DNA from 3 places in the Alterirhizorhabdus profundi genome. Region 2 is predicted to be linked to each of the others. Evidence: predicted binding sites of a transcription regulator. Region 2 holds the regulator's gene; each other region holds the start of a gene.
What was found. Region 2 encodes LexA, which represses DNA repair genes until DNA is damaged. Its sites were predicted from a motif close to GTTCCNCNCTTGTTCT; they were not measured.
Positions count from the first base shown of each region.

Region 1: a site for LexA is predicted at 1,943-1,958, ahead of GNT64_RS15840 (S24 family peptidase). Genes of this name have one in related genera too.
Region 3: a site for LexA is predicted at 2,436-2,451, ahead of GNT64_RS07105 (ImuA family protein). Genes of this name have one in related genera too.

Region 1 covers NZ_CP046535.1:3,294,977-3,299,070, reverse strand. The annotation lists gene GNT64_RS15850 (M16 family metallopeptidase) at 1-1,519, shown strand, start outside; gene GNT64_RS15845 (hypothetical protein) at 1,547-1,849, shown strand; gene GNT64_RS15840 (S24 family peptidase) at 1,994-2,644, shown strand; gene GNT64_RS15835 (phospholipase D-like domain-containing protein) at 2,708-3,907, opposite strand; gene GNT64_RS15830 (hypothetical protein) at 3,952-4,094, opposite strand, start outside.
Region 2 covers NZ_CP046535.1:935,287-939,380, forward strand. The annotation lists gene GNT64_RS04295 (M3 family metallopeptidase) at 1-1,759, shown strand, start outside; gene GNT64_RS04300 (phasin family protein) at 1,791-2,126, shown strand; gene lexA (transcriptional repressor LexA) at 2,400-3,062, opposite strand; gene GNT64_RS04310 (molybdopterin molybdotransferase MoeA) at 3,130-4,094, opposite strand, start outside.
Region 3 covers NZ_CP046535.1:1,537,671-1,541,764, forward strand. The annotation lists gene GNT64_RS07090 (phosphoribosyl-ATP diphosphatase) at 1-173, shown strand, start outside; gene GNT64_RS07095 (HIT domain-containing protein) at 204-581, shown strand; gene GNT64_RS07100 (amino acid permease) at 717-2,318, shown strand; gene GNT64_RS07105 (ImuA family protein) at 2,473-3,255, shown strand; gene GNT64_RS07110 (DUF6504 family protein) at 3,176-4,094, shown strand, end outside.

The DNA of each region.
Region 1 (4,094 bases), 2.2 Mb from region 2:
CGCCGCCGACATGGCCGCCGCCGGCGGCGGCATGGCGCGTGGGCCGTTTTACTATCGCGATCCGAAGCAGGGCGGCGCCGCCGCACCCGCCGCGTCGATGGCCGCCCCTGTCGCGAAACCGGCGCCGCCACCGGCGCCGAAACAGGCGCCCGGCCCGTCCCGCACGGCGCCGCCGGTGCAGCCGATCGGCGACCTGGTGTTCCCCGCGATCGAGCGCGCGACACTTTCGAACGGGATCGAGGTGGTGCTGGCGCGGCGCACCACGGTGCCCACGGTGCGCGTCTCCGTGGCGTTCGACGCGGGCAACGCCGCCGATCCGAAGGCGAAGCTCGGCACCGAGGCGCTGACCGTGGCGCTGTTGGACGAGGGCACCACCACCCGCGATTCGATCCGCATCGCCGAGGAGCAGGAGCGGCTGGGCGCCACCATCTCCTCGGCCGCGGGCATGGACAGCACCTCCGTCAGCCTGTTCGCGCTGAAGCCCAACCTCGCCCCCTCGCTCGATCTGCTCGCCGACGTGATCCAGAACCCGTCGTTCAAGCCGGAGGAGGTGGAGCGCCTGCGCGGCCAGCTGCTCGCCCGCATCGCCGCCGAGAAGACGCAGCCGAACAGCATCGCGCTGCGCGAACTGCCGCCGCTGCTCTACGGCCCGGCCCACCCCTACGGCATCCCGTTCACCGGATCGGGAACGGAAGCGGGCATGAAGGCGGCGACGCGCGCCGACCTCGTCGCCTTCCAGCAGGCGTGGCTGCGGCCGGACAATGCGAAGATCTTCGTCGCGGGCGACATCACGCTGGCGGAACTGACGCCGCTGCTGGAGGCGCGCTTCGGCACGTGGAAGGCGCCGGCGGTGCCCAAGGGCACCAAGCTGTTCCGCCAGGACCGGATGGCGCGGCCCAGCCGGATCGTGCTGATCGACCGGCCGCAGAGCCCGCAGTCGCTGATCCTGGCGGGCGAGGTGCTGCCGGTGAAGGGCACCGACGATCCGATCGCGCTGATCACCGCCAACGAGGTGCTAGGCGGCAGCTTCACCTCGCGCCTCAACATGGATCTGCGCGAGGACAAGGGCTGGGCCTACGGCGTCGGCACGCAGGTGCGGATGGTGAAGGAGAATGCGCCGCTGATCGTCTACGCGCCGGTGCAGACCGATCGCACCGGCGATTCGATCAAGGCGATGCTGGCCGACATGAGCGCCTTCCTCTCCACCAAGGGCATCGATCCCGACGAGCGGGACCGGATGGTCAACAATTCGGTGCGGTCGCTGCCCGGCAGCTTCGAGACGTCGGGCGATCTGCTCGGCGCGATTATGCGCAACGCGCTCTACGGCCGGCCGGACGATTATTATACGCGCCTGGCGGATCGCTATCGCGCGCTGACGCCGGCGGCGCTGGATACGGCGGCGCGGGCGGCGATCGATCCCAAGCGGCTGATCTGGGTGGTGGTGGGCGATGCCGCCAAGGTGCGGCCGCAGCTTGACGGCGTCGGCCTTCCGGTCGAAGTGGTCAAGCCGAGCGATTGACGCTCGCGTAAAGCAGAGGACCGACACATGGCCGACGTCGACGGCACCTGGGATTGCGTGACCGCCTCGCCGATGGGCGAGCAGAAGACGGCGCTGACCGTGAACAGCGCCGGCACCACCTTCACCGGCGAGATTTCGGGCGCCCTGGGCACCCTGCCGGTGACGGACGGCACCGTGGACGGCGACACGATCGGCTGGGCCATGGAGGTGAAGATGCCGTTCCCGATGCGGCTGGACTGCAAGGCGACGATCGCCGGCGACAGCCTGGACGGCACCGTGACGGCCGGCGCTTTCGGCAGCTTCCCGATGACGGGCACCCGCCGGGCCTGATCCCCGCGAGACGCCGCCCGGGCCGCGCGATGCGAGCATCGCGGCCCGGGCGGCGTCGCGTGCGCGGCCGATGCTCTCGCCGCTCTTTACAATGTTCCCTGTTTGTTCGAAAATAGGCGGAGACCAGGGGAAAGTCTGCCGCCGATGCTCGCCACGCCGGAAACGCCACGGGCCGCGCTGCAGCGCCTGATTGAGGAACGGCGCGAGGATTATGCGGCCCTGTCGCGGATGCTGGGGCGCAACGCCGCCTATATCCAGCAGTTCATCAAGCGCGGCACTCCCCGGCGCCTGCACGAGCAGGATCGCGCGACGCTGGCGCGCTATTTCGGCGTGAGCGAGACGCTGCTCGGCGGCTCCGATCGGATCGCCGGCGCCGATCTGGTGCCCGTGCCGGTGCTGGCGGTGCACGCCTCCGCCGGCCACGGCGCGAACGTGGTCGGCGAGGAGCGGCTGGGCGCGGTCGCCTTCGATCCCGCCTGGCTGCGCCGGCTGACGAAGGGCGCCACGGACGGTCTCTCGATCATCCGGGTCAGCGGCGAATCGATGGCGCCGGCGCTGGCCGACGGCGACGAGGTGCTGGTCGACCGCCGCGACGGGGCCGAGCGGCTGCGCGACGGCATCTACGTGCTCCGCCTGGACGACAGCCTGATGATCAAGCGGCTGGCGCGCCAGCCGCAGGGCCGGCGCATCACGATCGGCAGCGACAATCCCGCCTTTCCGAGCTGGCAGGATGTCGACCCCGCCCGCATCGACATCCTCGGCCGGGTGCTGTGGTACGGCCGCACGCTGGCCTGACGCGGCCGCTCGCCGCCGTGGATCGGGCTTCCGGCCGGGTGCGGGCCGCGCCGGCCAAGCCGGCTATCGCCCGGTGCGGCTGCCGGCGACGGGCTGGCGATCCACCTCTCGGTCCATCACGACGAAGCGGCGCAGCAGGCGGGCGCTGAGCCCGGCGTCGGTGGAGGCGACGAGCAGCTCGTCGTTCAGCAGGCGCGAGTTGCGATTGAAGTTCAGGCTGCCGAAATAGGCGGTGCGGCGGCCGGCCTGCTCCAGCACGAAGAATTTCGCGTGCATCGGCAGCCCGTCCGCCGTGCGGAAGCGGCGGACGAGGACGCCGGCCCGTGTCAGCCGGTCGATCGCCCGCTGCGGCACGCGCCGCTCCGTATCGTGGACGATCAGGTCCAGCGTCGCGCCGCGTTCTGCCGCGTCGATCAGATTGCCCACCGTCTCGTTCTTCAGGTGGGAGACGGCGGCCCACAGATGATCGCCCGGGCCCAGCCGGTCGATCGCCTGCTCGACGATGTCGGCGCGCAGCCGGGGGTAGAAGTAGAGCGCCGTGTCACGATCGCGCACGATGCGGTTGTTCTCGATCGAGAAGCGGTCGACCGACCCGCCATTCTCCGCCAGCAGATGGACGTGGGCGACGAGCCGGTCGATCAGCGGCCGGCTGGCGATCTCCACCAGCAGATTGTGGCCGCGATCCTGATCGCCGATCTCGCGGATCGTGGCGGCATCGCCCCCGCCGCCGCCGGACGGGTTGAACGATCCGACGAGCGCCGAGGGCCTTGGATAGGAGAAGGCGTAGATCTTGATGTGCAGCTTGCCGCTGACCTCCTCGAACGGGAAGCCGGGCGGCCGGCGGACTACGAGGCCGCCGTGCAGGCTGTGCCGCCGCAGCATCGCCAGCACCTGATTGTTGGCGGTCTCCAGGCGGGGATCGCCTTCCACCACCAGAATCACCTTCACGCCGCGATCGCTGGCGGCGATCAGCGCGCGGGCCAGTTCCGGATCGAGGAAATAATAGGTCGCCCACGTGATCGCCTCGCCCGGCGGGGTGGCGCGAATGCGATCGAGCAGCACCTGCCGCAGCCGGCCGACCGGCTGGTCCGGCCCGCCGAAATAGACCGCCCCGATCGTCGGCCCGCGCGCGCCGGCGCTCACGTCGAGCACGGGTTCGGGCGTGCTGAGGTAGAGTTGCCAGCCGCCGACAAGGATTGCGACGGTCAGGAGGATCGGGGCCAGGATGCGAACGAGACGGCGGACGATGGATCGGTATGGCAAGAAAGAACTCTGTCTGATGCTCTACGTGGAGGAAGGCGGCGCGCTCAGCCGCGCGGCGGCTTCTCCTGCGCCACGGTGCGGAGCGTCGGGGCGGGCCGGCACTCGGCCGTCACTTCCGGAAAGGAGAGGTCGGTCGCGTCCATCAGCGCCTGGCCGACGGCGGCGGTACAGGCGTCCGCGCTGGCAT
Region 2 (4,094 bases):
GACGGCGCACGGCACCGCCATCAGCCACGATCCCCGCCTGTTCGCGCGGGTGAAGGCGGTGTGGGAGACGCGCGACACGGCCGGCCTCACGCCCGAGCAGCGCCGGCTGGTGGAGACGAGCTACAAGGGCTTCGTGCGCGGCGGCGCCGGCCTGTCGCCGGCGGACAAGGCGCGGCTGGGCGCGATCGACCAGCGACTGGGCCTGCTCTCCGTGCGGTTCGGCCAGAACGTGCTGGCCGCCACCAACGCGTGGGAGATGCTGATCGACGAGGACGATCTGGCCGGCCTGCCGCTCTCCGCCCGCAGTTCCGCCGCCGCCAGGGCCGAGCGGCGCGGCGCGGCCGGGCGCTTCCTCTTCACGCTCGATCGCGGCGACTATGAGACGGTGCTGACCTATTCCGCCCGGCGCGACCTGCGCGAGCGGATGTGGCGCGGCTTCACGGGCCGCTGCTCCGGCGGCGAGCATGACAACGGGCCGCTGATCGCAGAGATCGTGGCGCTGCGGGCGGAGAGCGCGCGGCTGCTGGGCTATGCGACCTATGCCGACTACAAGCTGGACGACAGCATGGCCGCCCGGCCCGACGCCGCCGAGGCGCTGATGATGCGGGTGTGGGAACCGGCGCGCGCCCGCGCGCTGGACGAGGCGCGCGAGTTGCAGGCGCTGATCGACGCCGATCACGCGGAGGATGGCGACGGCTTCGCGCTGCAGCCGTGGGACTGGCGCTTCTATGCCGAGCGGGTGCGCTGCGAACGCTACGCCTTGGACGGCGCCGCCTTTGCCGAGCATCTGCGGCTGGGCGCGGTGCGACGGGCCGCCTTTGACGCGGCCGGCCGGCTCTACGGCCTCCGCTTCCGCGCGCGGCCGGACCTGCCGGTCTACCATCCGGACGTGGACGCATGGGACGTGGTGGATGCGGCCGGCGCCGACGTGGGCCTGCTCTACACCGACTATTTCGCCCGGCCCGAGAAGCATGGCGGCGCGTGGATGGGCAGCCTGCGCACCCAGGAGAAGCTGGACGGAAGCGTGCGGCCGATCGTCTACACCGTCGCCAACTATGCGAAGGGCGAGGGCGGCGACGCCCGCCTCTCGATCGACGAGGCGCGGACCCTGTTCCACGAGTTCGGCCACGCGCTGCACGGCCTGCTCTCCGACGTGACCTATCCCAGCCAGGCCGGCACGTGCGTGGCGCGCGACTTCGTGGAGTTTCCGAGCAAGTTCATGGAGCATTGGATCGTGGCGCCGGAGGTGCTGCGCGGCTTCGGCGTGCCGGACGGGCTGATCGCGGCGCTGGCCCGGGCCGACACCTACGGCCAGGGCTTCGCCACCGTGGAGTTCCTCGCCTCCGCCCTCGTCGATCTGGCGCTGCACCGCGATCCGCCGGCCGAGCTGGACGTGGCGGCGTTCGAGACGGCGATGCTCGACCGGCTCGGCTGCCCGCCGGCGATCGGCATGCGTCACCGGCTGCCTTATTTCACCCACGTGTTCGATGGCGGCTATGCGAGCGCCTATTACAGCTATCTCTGGTCGGAGGTGCTGGACGCCGACGCATTCGGCGCGTTCGAGGAGGAGGGCGGCATCTTCGACGCCGCGCTCGCCCGCCGCTTCCGCGAGGAGATACTGGCGCGGGGCGACAGCCGCGATCCGATGGATTCCTTCGTCGCGTTCCGCGGGCGCGGGCCGGACGAGGCGGCGCTGCTGCGCGCGCGCGGGCTGGACGGCGCCGAGTTGGCGATTGCGCCGGATCGGGCCGCGACCTAGACTGATCCGCACTCTGGCAAGGGGACGAGCGATGGCCGACGACAATCAGACGGGCGACATGAAGGACCGTATCGTGGAGCCGCTGAAGGCCGCCGGCGACGCGCTGCGCGGCGCGGGCGCCAAGGCCGCGGAGAACAGCTCCGCGATCAGCCTGACCGTCATCGACCATGCCGAGCAGAACACCCGCGAGGCGTTTGCCGCGCTGCGCGCCGCCGCCAAGGTGACGTCGGTGACGGACCTGATGAAGCTGCAGGGCGACTACGTGCGCGAGCAGAGCACGCGCAGCGTGGAGCAGGCCCGCCAGATCGGCGAGATGATCACCCGTTTCGGCCGCGACGTGATGTCGCCGCTGAACAAGAAGGACTGAGTCGGGGTGCGGTGCTGAGCGAGCGGTGCTGGGCGAGTGCCGCCCCGGCAGTCGGCCGCGTGCTGCGAACGGTAGCGGACGAACGCGGGGACTGCGGCGCTAGCCGAAGCTACGTCGAGCTTCAGACCGGCTCGACGGTCGAGCCTGTGCCGCGCGCCGGGATCTCCGTCGCAGCGAACACGCTCTCCAAAGCCTCATCCACCCTCTACGATCGACTTGTCCCAGAGCCGGCCGCGTCCCGCCGCCGATCGCCAGGTTCACGCTCCTCCGCCATCAGTAGCGGCGCAGCAGCCCGGCCAGGCGGCCCTGCACGCGCACCTGATCGGGCGCGTAGCGTTGCGGATCATAGGCGCGGTTGGCGGGATCGAGGCGGATCATGCTGCCCTCGCGGCGGAAATATTTGAGCGTGGCCTCGCTGTCCTCGATCAGGGCGACCACGATCTGGCCGTCGCGCGCCACCTCCGTCCGCAGGATAAGCGCATAGTCGCCATCCAGGATGCCGGCCTCGACCATCGAGTCGCCGGCGACCTCCAGCGCATAATGCTCGCCCGGGCCGAGCAGGGCGGCGGGCACCGAGAGCGAGGTCTGGCCCTCCATCGCCTCGATCGGCACGCCGGCGGCGATGCGGCCGTGCAGCGGCAGCTCGATCACGTCGTTGGCGGCGATCGGCAGCACGGCGGGCGCCTTGGCGATCGGCTTCACCACCGGCGCCTCGCGCGCGCGTTCCGGCATCTTGAGCACTTCCAGCGCGCGGGCGCGGTTCGGCAGGCGGCGGATGAAGCTGCGTTCCTCCAGCGCGCTGATGAGGCGGTGGACGCCGGACTTGGAGCGCAGGTCCAGCGCCTCCTTCATCTCCTCGAACGAGGGCGAGACGCCCGTCTCCCCCAAGCGATCGTGGATGAAGCAGAGCAGTTCATGTTGCTTGCGCGTGAGCATGGCGGGCTCCGGAACGGGAACGAACGGGGAACGTGTAAGAAGCCCGAATCGCCCTGTCAAGCGCATCTCACCCGATCGGCAGTATTTCCACCGCCGCGCCCGCCGGCAGTGCCGCCTGATGCGGCGCGCGGGCGATCAGCAGCTCGGCGGCGGAGAGGCTCGCCAGGGCCGCGCTGTCCTGCCCGGAGAGGGGCATCGCCCGCCCGCCATCCCACCGCCCGCGCAGATATTCGGCCCGCACGCCGGTGGCCGGCAGCGGGCCGGCGAGCGTGGCGGGCATAATGCGGGGCAGCGGATCGGCCGCGCCCTGCATGCCGCGCACCAGCGGCAGCAGGAACAGGTTGGCGGTGACGAAGGCGGATACCGGATTGCCGGGCAGGCCGACCATCACCGCATCGCCGAGCCGCCCGGCCATCAGCGGCTTGCCCGGCTTCATCGCGATGCGCCAGAAATCGATCGTCGCCCCCGCCGCCGCCAGCGCCGGGCGGACGAGATCGCGATCGCCGACGGACGCGCCGCCCGTGGTGACGACGATATCGGCATCGACCACCCGCGCGAAGGCGGCGGCGAGCGCATCCAGCCGATCGGGCACGATGCCGGCATCGATCACGTCCACCGCCAGCCCGCCTAGCAAGGCGGCCAGCATCGGCGCGTTGGACGAGGGCAGGCGCGTGCCCGATACCGGCTGCCCGGCGGGCACCAGCTCGTCGCCGGTGGAGATCAGGGCGACGCGCAGGCGGCGGCGCACGGGCAGGGTGCCGTGCCCGCCGACCGCCGCCAGCCCGATCCGCGCGGGGGTGATGAGGGCGCCGGCCGCAATCAGCGTGCCGCCGGCGATGAAATCGGTGCCCGCCGCCCGCACGTGCGCGCCCGTGCGCGGCGGCCCCTCGCCGGCCAGGATCAGCCTTGCCCCGTCCCGCTCCGCCTCCTCCTGCAGCAGCACCGTGTCCGCGCCCGCCGGCAGCGGCGCGCCGGTGAAGATCCGCGCCGCCTCGCCGGGCGCGAGGGGCGTGTCCAAGCCGGCGCCGGCGG
Region 3 (4,094 bases), 600 kb from region 2:
TCGCGGCCATGCGCGGCGACAAACGGGAAATGATCGGCGAGGCGGCCGACCTGCTGTTCCACCTCGCCGTGCTGCTGGCCGAGATGGGCATCCCGCTGGACGCGGTGATGGCCGAGCTCGATCGCCGCGAAGGCATATCGGGCATCGCCGAGAAGGCCGGCCGCACGCCCTGACCCCGTTCCATCTACCGCCGGAGGCCCGCCATGCCGATCGACGCCACCCTGCCCTATGACGACACCAACATCTTCGCCCGCATCCTGCGCGGCGAGATCCCCTCCACCCGCGTGTATGAGGACGCGTTCGCCCTCGCCTTCCACGACATCGCCCCGCAGGCGCCGACCCACCTGCTGGTGATTCCCAAGGGCCGCTACGTCTCGTGGGACGACTTCGCCGCAAAGGCGGACGATGCCGAGATCGCCGGCTTCGTCCGCGCGGTTGGCCATGTCGCGCGCGAGGCGGGGCTGGTGGAGCCCGGCTATCGCCTGCTCGCCAATATCGGCGGGCACGGCCATCAGGAGGTGCCGCACCTGCACGTCCACATCTTCGGCGGGCGGCAGCTGGGCGCGATGCTGCCGCGCTGAGGGCGGGACGCGGCCCCGGCCGATGTCCGTTCCCGCGCTGCCGCTAACCGCGCAGGCTTGCGCCCGTCCCATATCCGATTAGGCTCGGCCGATTGAAGCGGGCCGTGTTCCAGCCCGCCTGTCGGGGGACACCGCATGATATTCGGTCGCGTGAAATCACTCGACGCCATTCTCCTCACCGCCCAGCGCAAGGGCCTGCACCGCACGCTCGGCGCGTTCCAGCTGACCATGCTCGGCGTGGGCGCGGTCATCGGCACCGGCATCTTCGTGCTGACGTCGGAAGCGGCGCAGAAGGCGGGGCCGGGCATGCTCGTCAGCTTCGTCATCGCCGGCTTCGTCTGCGCGGTGGCGGCGCTCTGCTATTCGGAGCTCGCCTCCATGGTGCCGGTCTCCGGCTCCGCCTACACCTACACCTACGCCGTGGTGGGCGAGCTGCTCGCCTGGATGGTCGGCTGGGCGCTGATCCTGGAATATGCGGTGGGCGCCAGCGCCGTCGCGGTCGGCTGGTCCAACCACGCCGTCGGCCTGCTGCGCGGGCTGGGGATCGGCTTTCCCCATCTGCTCAGCAACGGCGATGCGCTGATGGCGCATGTGCAGCTCGCCTTCGGCGCCGCGCCCTCGGCCGATCTGCAGGCCGCGATCGAGACGGGCGGTTATTTCAACCTGCCGGCCGTCGTCATCTCGGTGCTGGTCACGTGGCTCCTGATCGTGGGCACGACCGAGAGCGCGCGGGTGAACGCGGTGCTGGTGGCGATCAAGATCACCGCCCTCACCCTGTTCGTGGCGCTGACCCTGCCGGTGCTGAACGCGGAGAATTTCACGCCCTTCTCGCCCACCGGCGCCTCCGGCATGTTCGGCGCCGCCGCCTCGATCTTCTTCGCCTATGTGGGCTTCGATGCCGTTTCAACCGCGGCCGAGGAGACCAAGAACCCGCAGCGCAACGTGCCGATCGGCCTGATCGGCAGCCTGTTCATCTGCACCCTGTTCTACCTGCTCGTCGCCTCCGGCGCGATCGGCGCGATCGGCGCGCAGCCGGTGGTCGGCGCGGACGGCGGCGTGCTGGCGCCGGGATCGGCCGAGATGGCCGGGCGCTGCGCCGCCATCGTGCGCGGCGGGCTGGAGGAGCCGCTCGTCTGCTCCAAGGAGGCGCTGGTCCACGTGCTCGACACGATCGGGTGGGAGAAGATCGGCCGCCTCGTCGGTCTCGCCGCCGTGCTGGCGCTGCCCTCTGTGGTGCTGATGATGATGTTCGGCCAGACCCGCGTCTTCTTCACCATGGCGCGTGACGGCCTGCTGCCGGAGAAGCTGGCCAGCGTGCACCCGCGCTACCGCACGCCGCACGTCGTCACCTTGGTGACGGGCGCCGGCGCCACGCTGGCGGCGGCCGTGCTGCCGGTGGGCCGACTGGCGGACTATTCGAACTCGGGCACCCTGTTCGCCTTCCTGATGGTGGCGATATCGGTGATGGTGCTGCGGCGGACCGATCCGGGCCGCGTCCGCCCGTTCCGCACGCCGGCGGTGTGGATCATCGCGCCGCTGGCGATCGTCGGCTGCGTGGCGCTCTATTTCTCGCTGCCGCTGCTCGCCATCCTGGTGCTGCCGGTGTGGGGCGGCATCGGCCTGCTCGTCTATTTCGGCTACAGCCGCAGCCGCAGCCATGTCGGCCGCGGGCTGGACGACGTGCCCGAGGGCAAGGTGTCCGGGGTGGAGCCGCCGATGCCCGGCACGGCGGGATAGAACGTCGCCGCGCAGGCCTTCCACCGCAGTCGCCGTGAGGCGCGTGCCATTCCCGCCTGCTGGCAGGATATGGCACGGCGCCTCTTCCGTTCCGCTTGACGCGGCACGCCCATGCTGGGAACATAAAGGGAACACAAGAGTCGTCGAGTCCATCATGTCCGCGTATCCGTCCGCCCGCGCCGAACGCCTCTCCGCCCTGCGGGAGGAGGTGCGCGCCATCGGCGCCACCGCCTCCGGCGCCGCGCGGGCGGTGCTGCCGTTCGGGCTGGAGACGCTGGACGCGCGGCTGGCCGATGGCGGCCTCGCGACCGGCGGGCTGCACGAGATTGCCGGCGCCACCTGCGCCATCGCCGACGATGCCGCCGCTACCCTGTTCGTGGCCGGCATCGCCGCCCGCGCCGGCGGCGCGCGGGCGAACATGCTCTGGGCGTTCGGCCGGCGCGATCTGTTCGCGCCCGGCCTGGCCCAGGCCGGGCTCGGCCCCAACCGGCTGATCCACGCCGAGGCGGGCCGCGATCCGGACATATTGGCGGTGATGGAGGAAGGCCTGCGCCACGGCGGCCTGTGCGCCGTGATCGGCGAGGTCGGCCGCATCGGCATGACGGCCACCCGTCGCCTCCAGCTCGCCGCCGAGGAGGGCGGCACCATCGCCCTGCTGCTGCGCCGCTGGCGGCCCCGATCGTCTGCCGCCGACGCCGATCCGCTGACCGAGCCCTCCGCCGCCACCACCCGCTGGCGCATCGCCTGCGCCCCGTCCGAGCCGTTGCCGGTGCCGGGCGTGGGGCGGCCGCGCTGGCATGTCGATCTCGTCCGCCAGCGTGGCGGCGAGCCTTTTTCCTGTATCCTGGGAGGATGCGATGCCGAGGGTCGCCTCGCTCTACCTACCGAATCTCGCGACCGATCGCCTGCGCCGCGCCGACGCCGCCGCGCGGCCTGAGACGGCGGATGCGATCCGGCCGTCCGCTCCGCATCCGCCCGCCCGCATCCGCGAAGAACCGCCCGTCGCCGATCCGCAGGATGATGCCACCGCCTGCTCGGCGCCGCGCGGCGGCTGGCGGCCGGGCGCGCGATGGGCGCGGGATGCGGAGGAGGACTCGTCGCCGGAGGCCGCGTGGGCGGCCTTCCGCCGCCGCAAGGCCGCCCAGCGCGCCGCCACCCAGTGCGAGATCGAGCGGCTGCCGCTGCACCAGCGCCCGCCGGTGCGCGAGCTCGGCCGCCGCAGCGAGGCGGCGGAGAACCCCTTCAAGAACGGGGCTTTTCGCAGCGGGCCCGCCGGCGGCAAGCCGATCCACCACGGATCGTTCAAGGGTCCGTCGCTGGCCAGCCAGCCGTTTGCGATCCAGCCTTTCAGGGCGATGCGGCCGGACGATGGGGGCGCCGGCGGCGGCCAGCTGCCCGTTCCCCTCGGCGAAGCATCCGGAACGGCGCCGCTCGTCACCGCCCATCCGGTCGGCCCGCGCATAGTCGTGGCCGCCGCCTGCCCCGCCGCCCGCGCGCTCGGCCTGCTGCCCGGCATGCCGCTGACGCAGGCGCGCGCGCTGGTGCCGGGGCTGGACGTGCGCGATGCGGCGCCGGCGGCCGACTCGGCGATCCTGGAGCGGCTGGCCCTGTTCGCCGCCCGCCGCTGGACGCCGACGGCCGCCGTGTCGGCCGGGCTGGACGGGCTGTGGCTGGATCTGACCGGCGTCTCCCACCTGTTCGGCGGCGAGCGGGCGGTGGCCGCGCGGATGCTGCGCACCTGCGCGCGTGCCGGCTTCACCGCGCGCATCGCCGTGG